Regions from separate parts of the Colwellia sp. BRX10-9 genome, predicted to be linked through region 2. Evidence: riboswitches for the same ligand, from Rfam matches in the RefSeq annotation. Region 2 holds a riboswitch; the other holds the start of a gene.
What was found. A riboswitch is a leader RNA that binds a small molecule or an ion and turns the genes downstream of it on or off. The one in region 2 is predicted to bind thiamine pyrophosphate.

Region 1 (7,107 bases), on a different contig from region 2:
ACACTGTCAGTTTGTTGCTTATAAATATCGCTTAATGAATCACCGGTAATAAATTCGGTAACAAGCCATGATGCTGAATGATAAATTATAGCCGGTGCTACACCGATTTCTGCTACTAATAAGTGACTGGCAATCTCGGCTTGTGCTGTTTGTTGATGGCCCGCGAAAGACTTTACAAAAAAATTTTGCTCAATAGTATTTTTGTTAACCGTCACTTTAAAACATTGATGACTTTCACCCCCTGTTAATCTCTCAATTTTACAATCGCGATGAATAAAACAAGGTAAGGCTTTAATCTCTTCACAGCTGCTGTTACTTTTTTGATTGATTAAAGCCGCCACTCAACTACTCAGTCGCCGAGGCTATATTGCCTGCTGCTTGTTGATGACTTTTTTGATATTTACTATACCAAATTGCATAACCGACCATAGCCATGACTACATATAAGCCAAATAACACAGCGGTAGGTTGCAAGCCTTTTTCTAAATAGAGATAAATGGAAACAAAATCGATGACTATCCAGTACAACCAATTCTCTAAGACCTTTTTAGTGACTAAATAGGTCGCAAACACCGCAAATACCGTAGTTGCAGAATCTAAATAAGGGAAGTGTGTTGGCGTGTAATTGTCCATTAACCAGCCAACAGCCAAAGAGCAAGCAGTTAGTAAGACCACTATTTTGATATGAAGGAATAGCGGCCAGCTTTGGATGGCCAATACCGTGCTTGTATTACTATTATTTGTTACGTTATTTTGCGGCGAAGAAACCTGACGCCAGCAATACCAGCCAAAGATGGCCATCGCTAAATAATAAACCTGCAATAAGGCGTCCATCCATAAATAAACATCATAAAAAATAACGCTATAAATAATGGTACTCACGAGCGCTGCTGGCCAACACCAAATATTTTCTTTTGCCGCTAACACCACATAAAATAATGCTGAAATTACCGCTAATAATTCCCAGAGAGGCAAATGCGCAAAATAATTGACTGTTGCTGATAAAGATTCAACCATTAGCTTTCAGCTTCGACTTCTGAGCGATCACCACCAATAAACTTACACACAAAAACAGCAGCATTTAAGGTTTGATGGACATGTTTTATTTCTGCCATAACATGATGGGTAGCTAAGTCGTAGTCTCCAAATACTTGTGTACTCATGCCATTAGTCACTACATTTAAGCCCGCTACATTTCGAAGGCGCTTAATGAATGCCCAAATTTCAGTTTTAAACTTTTCTTCAGCTAGAGGATACAAACTAATTTCTATAGATATTTTCATATTATTTCCTAATGGTATGCCACTTTTCCCAGTGAACAAAAAAAACCGTCATCCTGAACACCCCCCGTCATCCTGAACTTGTTTCAGGATCTCATTACTTTAAGTCACTAATACAGATACTGAAATAAATTCAGCATGACGACGTGTTACTTCATCATGACGGCATGTTAGTTCAGCATGACGACATGTTAGTTCAACATGACGGCATGTTACTTCAACATAACGCCAAGGCGCTTTTAATAACTGCTCTGCCAAGCTAAAAATCCCGTCATCCTGAACTTGTTTCAGGATCTCATTACTTTAAGCCACTAATACAGATACTGAAATAAATTCAGCATGACGACATGTTAGTTCAACATAACGGCATGGCGGTTTTTAACAACTGCTCTGCCAAGCTAAAAAACCCGTAATCCTTAACACCCTCCGTCATCCTGAACTTGTTTCAGGATCTCATTACTTTAAGTCACGAATACAGATACTGAAATAAATTCAGCATGACGACGTGTTAGTTCATCATAACGACATGTTACTTCAACATAACGGCATGGCGGTTTTTAACAACTGCTCTGCCAAGCTAAAAAAACCGTCATCCTGAACTTGTTTCAGGACCTCATTACTTTAAGCCACGAATACAGATACTGAAATAAATTCAGCATGACGACGTGTTAGTTCAGCATAACGGCAAGGCGGCTTTTAACAACGGCTCTGCCAAGCTAAAAAACGTCATCCTGAACTTGTTTCAGGATCTCATTACTTTTAGCAACGAATACAGATACTGAAATAAATTCAGCATGACGACATGTTAGTTCAACATAACGGCGTGTTGCTTCAGTATTACGGCATGTTACTTCAACATGGCGGCATATCAATTCAGGATGACCGCGTGTTAGCTGAAGAGCGCTTAGCTTTAAAAGTTATAATCAAACGTTACACCAATTTGTCTTGGTGCGCCAAAACGTTGATATTTTTTAGCTACCCAATCTAAATCAGGCTCATTGCCGAAGAAGAAGCCGCGTGTTGCGATTTTTTCATCGGTAATATTTCTAGCCCAAAGTGAAATAGACCAATCAGCGAGTTCATAAGCAACTTTCGCATTCAATAAGTTTGAACTTGACGCTTTTTCGTCATGGCTATCAGAGAAGAAAAATTCATCTTTTCCTGACCAGTTCACATTGAAAACAACGCCATTATCGCTTCGATACGTAGAGCCAAGGCTAAAGGTATAGCTTGGTGCGTGTGCTAAATCGCGTCCTGAAATGTCAATGTTTGTACCGTACTTGTCAGAATAGCCATAAACATCATATGTTGCGTTTAGGTAGCCCACTGTCGAGTCGATCGTTAAATTATTATTAACTTGGTATGTTAACTCAAGTTCCAAACCGTAACTGCTTGAACTGGTGGCATTTGCCGTGTAAATGGTAAATTGCTGTGGCTTATCAGGGTTCTGTTGAGAAGCATTAACTTGTTGATCTTGTCTGTCCATATAAAATAAGGCTAGTCGACTGACTAAGGTATTATTTAGCATATTCGATTGCAGACCTAATTCATAATTGACTAAGACTTCGGTATCAAATTCTTTAAATTGGATTAATTGCTCGGGTAAGTCCATATTAAAACCACCCGCTTTGTAGCCACGCGCGACACGAACATAAGCAGAATGCTCATTGTTAATGATCTTACTTAAGGCGATGTGTCCGCCCCACATGGTTTCAGACGGGTCAAACTCATCGCCAGCACTATCGCTATAATCGGTTGAACGTTTTTCAACGCGCAAACCTACTGATAATTCATGGCCATAGCTAAGAACACTGTCTAACTGGGTAAAAATTGCATAATTATTAGCTGAGTATGTAGAGTCGAGTATTTCGTCTTCCCAACCATTATAAAAAGAGTCAAGGTCGTTATCTTCATTCATTTTGCTAATGTAAGTACCCACTAGCCAAGCAGTTGTATTGTCAAAAATTCTTGAGGCGTCATTTGATGATAATCGAAACTCTTGTGACCAAACATCTCTATCGGCGCGTTTATCCCACAGGTAACTGTATTCACATGGCGCACCATCACAACTTTTACTTGCCCAATAATCTGCGTTTGCCCAATCACCATCATAAGCGTGCTGATGCTCTGTCGTGGTATAGCTGCTTATCGCTTCGAATTTTGCGAATGACAAACCTTCAAAACTAAATTTTAGTGCCCCGCCATGCGATTTTTGATTATCAACACCTGGGTTGTCCGTGATCGTATTAAAGCCGTTGTTATCTAATGTCCATGGGTCGAAACTATTATCGTTATCCGCAAATATATAAGTAAAATCAACACTTAAATCTTCTGTTGCCGTATATTGCAATTTGAACTTTCCAGAAAACTCGTCAATGCCATTAGTATCATCTCTATTTAGATAAAGATTGTCGCGATAACCGTTTTGTTGATGTTGCTCTAATGATATGCGGTAATTTAAGTCTTCGGTGACAGCACCAGAGCTATAACCGGCAACATTAATTAAGTCGTCATTGCCTAACGTTACTTTAAAACCATGCTCGGGTAATTCTGTTGCGTCTTTTGATTTTATGTAAATTAAACCCGCAAGTGCATTGGCACCAAAACGTGTACCTTGTGGACCTCTTAAGACTTCAACTTGTTGAACATCGTACATAGAAGCTGCCATGCCCAAGCCTGACAAATCGATATCGTCGACAATGAAGCCCACTGATGAGTTTGGCGCACCGCGGTATTCAGAGCGCTCACCGACGCCTCTAATTTGTAAATATTTCGGACGAGATGTTCCACCAGAGAAATTTAAGTTGGCGACACCATTAATAACTTCTTCAAAATGTTGAATGCCCTGCTCAGCTATTTTTTGTTGGTCGATGATTGCAATACTAGTAGGAGCTTGCGCTAAAGATTGCTTATTAAAACTGGAAGTGACGGTTATACGTTCAATATCAGTTGATTCATTTGCCTGCGTGACGCTAGCAAAAGTCAATAAAGTCGTAGTTACCGCAATTGAAATAGGAGATTTTATAAAATTCATACTGGGCTCTTTTTATGGCATGCAAGCAAAAAAGAGCAATAAGGTAAATACACCGTAAGTAAGCACTTACACAAAGTGTTTACGATAAGTATTCAACATATTAACCATTCCTACGCCGGCATTATCCGTTTCAGGTATTAAGGGTAAAAATTCTCAGCAATACAAAAGCCTATTAACAACAGCTTTTTATTGCACCCCTTGGTTTGTTCGGCATACTAACAATTTTATCATCAAAGTACAGAGAAATTATGGTTATTTAATGTCATGTATTTGCTTAATCTGATGATTTTCAGTAAATTAGCACTATAGTTTTTTTTATTAAATTGCCATGACAAATCATCTAAGCCAAAATCATTTATGTTCAGTAACCTTATTAGGAAATTTAGTTGCTAAGCCTGATATTCGTTATCAAGCAAACCCGGTCCTTGCTGTTGCTGAGTTAGTATTAGCGACCCATAGCCGATGGTTTGACAAAACGAGCCAACAGTTTAAAGAATGGACGAGTTATCATACGGTTAAAGTTATTGGTGATATTGTTGATCGTTCACTTATTCACTCGCAAAAGGGTGATGTTATTTTAGTGCAAGGCTATTTACTTAATAGTAAAAAAGCTAACCGTGAAATATTACACGCCACTTATGCACAAACATTTGCAAAGGGTTACGCCCAATCAATAAACCAAGTGCATATGAGTGGTGAAATAAGCAGCGATATTAATTTAGTACTAACCGAGAATAATAAAGAATTAGTCGCGCTTAACTTAACCGTTAATAATTTAGTGTATTCGCCTATAACACAGCAAACCCAAAATATTTCTATCGAACGTTCGGTACATATCTGGGGAAAACAAGCACATTATATTAAAGATAAGGCCGAGCTAGGCGACCAATTAGTTGTCGACGGAAGATTAAGCTATCTCAATGATAGTAAAAAATCACAATTTATTGATTCACACCAAGTCATTTTATTGAAACATTAAAACGGATTATCTATAATTTTATAAAATTAGGATTGTTGGCAAAATATGGACGTTTTTCATTATATAAAAAAAATAACTACGCAAACACTTCCAGTGTTGCTGGCTTTTTGCTGCCTATTAACGCCCTTAACAACGATTGCTGAAGAAGTTCAACTCGAAGTTTTAGCGCAGCTACCTAGCCTAAGTTCAACCAATAAAATAACCGTTATTGCATTACCTGTTAATAATGAGAATAAGCAACAATACTTAATTGCAGACGCTGCTGGCGAATTGTCTTTACTTAATAATGCCAAGCTCACTTTTTTAGCAAGCTTACCTCTAAATAATCATACTACCGATAAACAAGTTAAATTAACCGCGCTAACGTTACACCCCAGTTTTTCGTTAGCAGATAAAACTGGCTTCCAAAACTTTTTTACTGCACATATTGAGCCCGCTAAAACAAATAATAATGTTGCGCGATTAACGCTGTTAGCCGATCCCGTTGCATTGCCATTTGACGCTGTGATAACACAGTGGCAATACGACAACACAGCGGCAATTAAAATTGATGTGCAGCAACGCAGAGAAGTGCTGAGAATTGCGGTGCCAACTGCCACACATCAAATACAGAAAATTGCCTTTAATCCATATAATAAAGTATGGCACGATGATTATGGCTTAATGCTTGTTGCTTTATCTGACAGTAACGCTAGCTCAGCCAACGCTAGCGAAGGTGCTTTATATTCTGGCGTTGTGTTACGCATTAACCCTGAGAAATTTGGCTTAAGAAATTATAGGGTGCCCAGTAGTAACCCTTTTATGAAAACAAACGACGTTAACAATGAGATCTTTATTTTAGGCGCTCAAAGCATTAGTTCTTTTTCGTGGTCAAAAAAACATTATGGCGCATTACTCGTAGAACATGACTACGATGGCGGTCACCAAGTTGTTGTTGCTGATAAAGGTGCTGACTGGCGAGACTCTTACCAAAATAACCTTGTTTTTCCGCTGAAATCTACTCAAGGAACTGATGGAAATATTTTCCCTTATTATGGGCGAAACCTAGAAGCGTCAGTGGGAAGTGTCTTATATCTTATTAACGATGCAAAAAATTGGCAACTTGCCCAATTGAATACCACGATGGTAAATAGTGAGGCTCAAAGTCGCGCTGCATTACCTATTTTGTCGTTTAGTCGTGATGAGCTTTCTCCAAAAAATAAAGTGTCATTACTCTTTGATCACAACGGCGAACCCTTACTGTTAGATTTAACCAATAAACAATTATTATCGGTAAAGGCTATCCCGTTAAAAAGTGACAATAGTAAGAGTATTCAGTTAGAGAATAAAAGTGATGAACAATTGTTGCCACTCAACAATAGCGCTTATGGCAAACTACTGCTTACCCTGTTTATATTAGTGGTTGCGGTGGTGCTTTATCGAGTACGGCTAAAAACGGTCAATCAAAAAGCAAAATTAAGAGGTATGTTTGCACGCTTTGAACTCGATACTAGCCAAACAACCGTATCGTTTTACAAGCGCCATCAGTCAGAAATAGACAGTCAATTGGCTACTGCCGATATAGTTAAAAGTGAAATTTGGGTAAACGATAACAACGTCAGTATTATTAATGAAGATATTGACCATGGTTACAATGAGCAATGCGAGAACAAACTGCGCTTGTCATTTGATCAAGCGCATCGCCATAAGCTTATTGATGATGAAACTCGACAAGTCCTGCTTTATTTAACCGATAAAAACGCTAAAACATATGTTGTATGCTTATATTTTAGAAAAGGTAACCAGCGTCTAACCAAAGCTAAATATTTTGATAT
Region 2 (7,107 bases):
ATAAGGAGAGCAATAAGCTCTCCTTTTTAATTTTATACCGTTAACTTTTAAAACTAATGACCTAAAACACTGAGTGTCGAAATATAAAAGTTAGCATCAACGGCTATATTTGGATTTTCCTGCTCAAGTTCAACAGTAGTCCAAGTTGCTGTTGGTGCCAGCCACTGTGTTTTACCGGCAATAGTGACGCGTAACGGCATATCAAAACCCTTAACCACGTTACCCCAACGAATTTTCATCACTTTATCTTTGATAAAATATTCGAAAGTGGGAATACGTATATCACGTAAATATTGATCAAATACCTTACTTAAGTCGATACCTGATTGTGTGCTAATGTAGTTTTCAATATCTTGGGTAGTCACTGTTTGATGATAAAAAACTTTACCTAGTCCACGGAGTATTTCTCGCCATTTTCTATCATTATTAATCACTTGGCGAATGGTATGCAGCATATTGCCACCTTTATCGTACATATCACCAGACCCACCGCGATTAGCATTATATTCGCCAATAATAGGGGATTGATTACCAATATTCATCCGTTGACCACGAACGTATTCAAAGGCTTGCTCTTTGGTGAAATGATACTCTAAAAATAAACTTTCTGAATAGTTAGTAAAGCTCTCATGGATCCACATATCGGCAACATCTTTATTGGTGATGTTATTGGCAAACCACTCATGACCTGATTCATGAACAATAATAAAATCAAATAATAATCCTGGGCCAGTACTACTTCTATCACGCCCTAAATAACCATTTTGATAACCATTACCATAAGTCACCGAACTTTGATGCTCCATCCCCAAATATGGTGCTTCCACCAGTTTATAACTGTCTTCATAAAACGGATAAGGACCAAACCAATGCTCGAACGCTTCAATGGTTCGTTTTGCTTCTTTAAACTGTTTTCTTGCTTTCGCTAAGTTTTCCCGTAAAACATAGTAGTCCATATCAAGCTGACCTTTTTCACCTTGATACTTTTCACCAAAATGAACATAGTCACCAATGTTAATATTGACCCCATAATTATTAATAGGATTCACAACTTGCCAATGATAAATTTTTGTTTTATCAACTTTATTGTCTTCAACTTTAATTAATCGACCATTAGACACATCCATTAAATGTTCTGGCACTTCAACGCTGATTAACACGCCATTGTTAGGCTCGTCGGCAGGATGATCTTTATTTGGCCACCAAATACTAGAGCCAATGCCTTGATTTGAAGTGGCAATAAAGTCGAGGCCATTACTGTCTTTCTTCCAAGTAATACCGCCATCCCATGGGGCGTTTTTTGCGGTAACGGGCTGTCCAGAGAAGTACATAGTTATCTTCTGCTCCGAGCCTATTTCTTGCTTACTGGCTGGGGTAATAAAATAAGAATAGCCATCTTGCTCTACTTCAAGCGCCTTACCATTTTGGTGTACTTTCTCAAGCTTCATTGGCGCCTGTAGTTCTATTTGTAAACGTTCACCTTTAGCTAACACCTTATAAGTCATGGTGTTTTTACCTGAAAAAAGCTTAGTTTCAGGGTCAACTTTTACATTAAGATGATAATGAATTAAATCCCACCACTTTCTTTCTGGTGTAATAGTACCCCGTAATTTTTCTTGGTGCGTTACTTTGCCACTTTCTTGTTGCCAATTACTCGCGCTAACATGCCCAGCAAAAACCATAGCGCAAACTAAGCCAGCAAGTGAAGTCGTTATCCGTTTTTTTATCATTGTTATTGTCCTAACACTCTCTCGTATACAATATACTAGCATTGTGTAATATAAATTGTGAACCCTAAAAAGGGTAAGATCTGTCAACGACTCACATCGTTATCTAAAAATTAATTATAACCAAATACAACATTATGATTGCGTATTTTGAAACTAATACGATAGAATCACCACAATTACTTGTCGGAGTGCTGAGATTATTTCTAAAGAAATATTCAAAGCTGAGATCGCGAAAGCGGGATCCGTAGAACCTGATCAGATTAATATCTGCGTAAGGGAACAAGGTAAAATAAAAGAGTTAAGGGATTAATTCGTCACTTTTTTATTTTTTCCTCACTCTACACTTCGTCTTTTTTATTCGTGCATTTATAACGAAATGCATATTATTAAAAGGCAAAAAAATGACCAAACCAGCTAACAAACTCACTCGCAGAGAACGTCGCGAACAAGCTGAAACATTCTTAAAAAACGTTTCTGATCAATCATTCCCAAATTCTAAAAAAGTTTATGTGCAAGGTAAAATTCACGATATCAAGGTAGGTATGCGCGAAATCACCTTGTCTGATACTTTATTAGCGGGTAATAAAGATAAGCCAACCTACGAAAAAAATGAACCTCTTTGCGTCTACGATACCTCAGGTTTTTATACCGATGAAAGTGTCGAGATAGACGTACACAAAGGTATTCCTCGCCTGCGTGAAAGTTGGATTGATAGTCGTGGTGATGTTGAGCTCTTAACATCAAATAGCTCTACTTATGCTCAACAACGTTTAGCTGACGATGGTGTTGACGCGATACGCTTTGAACACTTACCTAAAATGCGTGTTGCTAAAAAAGGTCAAAACGTTACCCAAATGCACTATGCTCGCCAAGGGATCATTACCCCTGAAATGGAATATATTGCTATTCGTGAAAATTTAAAACGTGAAGAGGTCAAAGATAAAACCTTACTACTACAACATAAAGGTCAGTCATTTGGCGCCAGTATTCCAGCGCAAATTACCGCAGAGTTTGTCCGTGATGAAGTCGCGCGTGGCCGAGCAATTATTCCGGTAAACATTAACCACCCAGAATGTGAGCCGATGATTATTGGTCGTAACTTTTTAATTAAAGTAAATGCCAATATTGGTAATTCGGCGGTGACCTCTTCCATTGAAGAAGAAGTAGAAAAACTGGTTTGGTCAACCAAGTGGGGCGCAGACACGGTAATGGATTTATCAACGGGTCGTAATATTCATGAAACCCGCGAATGGATCATGCGCAACTCGCCAGTGCCCATTGGTACGGTGCCTATCTATCAAGCGCTAGAAAAAGTAAATGGCGTGGCAGAAGACTTAACCTGGGAAATTTTCCGCGACACCCTTATCGAACAAGCCGAGCAAGGTGTTGATTATTTTACCATTCATGCCGGTGTATTATTACGCTATGTTCCAATGACCGCTAAGCGTGTCACCGGTATTGTCTCACGTGGTGGTTCAATTATGGCGAAGTGGTGCTTAGCGCATCATAAAGAAAATTTTTTATACACCCACTTTGAAGATATTTGTGAAATATTAAAGCAATACGATGTCTCGTTTTCACTCGGCGACGGTTTACGCCCGGGCTCGGTTGCTGATGCCAACGATGAAGCACAATTTGCCGAATTACATACCTTAGGCGAATTAACTAAAATTGCTTGGCAGCATGATGTACAAACGATTATTGAAGGCCCCGGGCATGTGCCACTGCATATGATCAAAGCAAATATGGACGAGCAGCTTAAACATTGTGGTGAAGCACCTTTTTATACGTTAGGTCCGTTAACGACTGATATTGCACCGGGTTATGACCATATTACTTCGGGTATTGGCGCCGCTAATATTGGTTGGTACGGTTGTGCCATGCTTTGTTATGTCACTCCTAAAGAACATTTAGGCTTACCCAATAAAGAAGATGTTAAAGAAGGTTTAATGACCTATAAAATTGCAGCCCATGCCGGCGATTTAGCAAAAGGTCATCCGGGCGCACAAATTCGCGATAATGCCATGAGCAAAGCGCGCTTTGAATTTCGTTGGTACGATCAATTTAATATCGGTTTAGACCCTGAAAGAGCCAAGGCTTATCACGATGAAACCTTGCCACAAGAATCAGGTAAAGTTGCCCACTTCTGCTCTATGTGTGGGCCAAAATTCTGTTCGATGAAAATATCTCAGGAAGTACGTGATTATGCCGCGGGTCTTGAAGCCAGCAATAAAATAGAAATACAGTTACTTGACGAAGTCATTGTTTTAGATGCAACGCCAACCGATATTGCACAAGGCATGGCTGAAAAGTCGGCGGAATTTAAAGCGACCGGTAGTGAAATTTACCATCAGGTGAAATAGTCAGCCGATGACTATTTCTCAGCAGTTCCCTAAACCTACTCAAATCTGTGCCAATATCGTTGTTATTGGCGCAGGATTAGTGGGTCGTTTAATGGCATTGTCTTTGGTTAATCAAGGTCATCAAGTGACCTTGGTTGATAAAGATAATAAACAGGGCCACCAAAGTGCCGCTTATGCTGCTGCCGGTTTATTAACGCCGCTAGGTGAAGCTATGCATAGCGATCGTAATATTGTTGAAATGGGCTTTGAGTCATTAGCGCTTTGGCCTGAGATTCTTGCTAAATTAGACAGTTACACTTATTTTCAACAAGCAGGCACCTTAATGGTTAGCCATGAACAAGACCAAGGCGATTATCAGCGTTTCATGGCTTATATCAAAAATCATTATCCGCAACATCAGCTACAGCAACTGAATCGCCAACAAATACTTGCCCTTGAGCCTGAATTAGCTCATCGCTTTAATCATGGGTTGTTTTTACCTGAAGAAGGGCAAATAGGTAATCGTAAATTACTAAAAGCCCTGCAAAAGCAGCTAGAAAAAAGTAGCGTTACTTGGTTAGAAAGTTCACCTGTCGTTAACATTGAACAGCAAAAATCGAGCTGTTTAGTCACTTACCATGAGGATAGCCCACTAGGCAACAAAGGCAGTAAGCAAACTAACACGTCAAAGCATATTATTGCTGCTGATTTAGCAATTGACTGTCGCGGTGCAGGCGCACGCAACAGTGCAGGCGAAAACACCGCAGCCCCCTTAAAAGATTTACGAGGAGTACGAGGTGAGATATTTCAGTTATTTGCCCCTGAAGTCAATATTACGCGGCCTATTCGTTTAATGCACCCTCGCTATCAATTATATATTGCTCCTAAAACTAACGGTTTTTATGTCGTGGGAGCAACTGAAATCGAAAGTGAAGACTGCGCGCCAATGACGGTACGTTCTTCAATGGAATTACTCAGCGCGGCTTATAGTGTCCATGCTGGATTTGCTGAAGCCAATATTCATCAACATATTAGCCAGTTAAGACCTGCTTTTAGTGATAACCAAGCTAAAATATCACTGCAAAATCGGCTTATCCAGGTCAATGGACTGTTTCGCCACGGCTACCTTATTGCGCCGGTTGTGTTAAAGCAGTTAGAGTTTACCGTTGCGCATTTTTTCGAGTGTCGCTCATTAACAGAATCTCCTTATCATAAGTGGTTAGCCATCAATGAATACTAAAGCAGCTATAACAACCTATTTTATCAATGGACAAGTAATCACCATTGCCAGTATAACCCCCAATATATCAATGGCATTACTGCATTATTTAACGCCAGAGCAGCAAAAACAAAGTTTTGCCGTAGCCCTTAATGGTGACTTTATTGGTAAAGCTGACTATCAAAAAACCACAATTAATCAAGAGGATAGTATAGATGTACTGTTTCCTATTCAGGGAGGTTAATGATGACATTTTCAACCGAACTAATGATATACGGACAAGCGGTTAATAGTCGTTTATTAATTGGTAGCGCACTTTATCCTTCGCCACAGATCATGAAAAAATCGATCTTAGCCAGTGGCTCAAAAATTGTCACCTTGTCGTTAAAACGCCAAAACCCTGCGCAACAGTCAGGCGCAAAAATTTGGCAGTATATTCAAGAGGTTGTTAAAGAGACTCAGGGGTTTTTATTACCCAATACGGCGGGCTGTAAAACAGCTAAAGAAGCGGTAACCCTAGCAAAAATGAGCCGCGAAATTTTTCAAACGGATTGGATAAAATTGGAAGTTATCGGTGATGACTATAATTTACAACCAGACCCTATCGAGCTATTAAAGGCCAGTGAACAGTTGTTAAATGAGGGTTTTAAAGTGCTACCTTATTGCACCGACGATCTCGTGGTGTGTCAGCGTTTATATGACTTAGGTTGTCAGGTGATCATGCCTTGGGCATCGCCAATAGGCACAGGTAAGGGTCTAATGAACCCTTATAATTTAGCAACAATTCGTTCGCGGCTTCCAGATGCAACTCTCATTTTAGATGCGGGTATTGGCAAACCCTCAGATGCTTGTCTAGCCATGGAAATGGGTTACGACGCCGTATTATTAAATTCAGCAATTGCCTTGGCAGATAGTCCGGTACTGATGGCAAAAGCCTTCGCACAAGCCATTGTCGCTGGCGAGCAAGGATACATGGCGGGTGTAATGCAGCAACGACAAACCGCTCACCCATCAACCCCAACCCTAGATACACCCTTTTGGCATCAATAAGGCAATAAGGTAATAAGGTAATAAGGTAATAAGGATAAACCTATGACAAAAAGTGTTAAAGACAACCCGACTATCTGGACGATCAACGCCAACCCTAGATACACCTTTTTGGCATCAATAAGGCAACAAGGATAACCCTATGACAGAAAGTGTTAAAGAAAAACCGATTGTATGGACGATTTCTGGCAGCGATTGCTCCGGTGGTGCGGGCATTGCCGCCGATATAAAAACAGGTCATGCCTTGGGTGTTGAAGTTTGTCATTTGATCACCGCGAATACCGTACAAAACGCTAACCGCCTTGTCTCGATAAATCCGGTCGCTAGCGAGACATTACAACAACAAGCTAAGGTATTAATTAGTGATAAACCACCCAGTGTCATTAAGATTGGCTTAATAGCCAATCTTGAACAAGTCACATGGTTAACCGAATTATTAGCGGGCTTTAAAGCTAACTACTCAAAAATAAGTGTCGTTTTTGACCCCGTTGGCCAAGCGAGCGTCGGTGGTCGTTTTTCGACACTACAGCGAGAAGATTTAACCCTATTGTTCAGCTATATTGATGTTATTACCCCCAACCTGATGGAAGCGCAACAATTATCAAACTTATTGATACTTAACCCCGTTGAGCTGGCAATAAAAATTGCCGAATTAGGCGTCGCCAGCGTCATCGTAAAAGGTGGGCACAGTGCCGTGTTAGACAATGATGGTTTACAAGTCAGTGATGACTATTGTTTACATCACGTTGAGCAATCATCGATAAGTTAT

Region 1: another riboswitch for thiamine pyrophosphate. It lies ahead of H4J69_RS01880 (TonB-dependent receptor); the one in region 2 lies ahead of thiC (phosphomethylpyrimidine synthase ThiC).

The regions. Positions count from the first base shown of each region.
Region 1 covers NZ_JACGVV010000002.1:133,664-140,770, reverse strand. Annotated here, with positions in the region: gene H4J69_RS01900 (phosphotransferase) at 1-341, opposite strand, end outside; gene pnuC (nicotinamide riboside transporter PnuC) at 346-1,017, opposite strand; gene H4J69_RS01890 (hypothetical protein) at 1,017-1,283, opposite strand; gene H4J69_RS01885 (hypothetical protein) at 1,383-1,538, opposite strand; gene H4J69_RS01880 (TonB-dependent receptor) at 2,191-4,314, opposite strand; TPP riboswitch at 4,405-4,523, opposite strand; gene H4J69_RS01875 (single-stranded DNA-binding protein) at 4,643-5,293, shown strand; gene H4J69_RS01870 (SHOCT domain-containing protein) at 5,339-7,107, shown strand, end outside.
Region 2 covers NZ_JACGVV010000016.1:70,201-77,307, reverse strand. Annotated here, with positions in the region: gene H4J69_RS11160 (M1 family metallopeptidase) at 54-1,730, opposite strand; TPP riboswitch at 1,905-2,026, shown strand; gene thiC (phosphomethylpyrimidine synthase ThiC) at 2,132-4,093, shown strand; gene H4J69_RS11150 (FAD-dependent oxidoreductase) at 4,101-5,312, shown strand; gene thiS (sulfur carrier protein ThiS) at 5,302-5,535, shown strand; gene H4J69_RS11140 (thiazole synthase) at 5,538-6,341, shown strand; gene thiE (thiamine phosphate synthase) at 6,481-7,107, shown strand, end outside.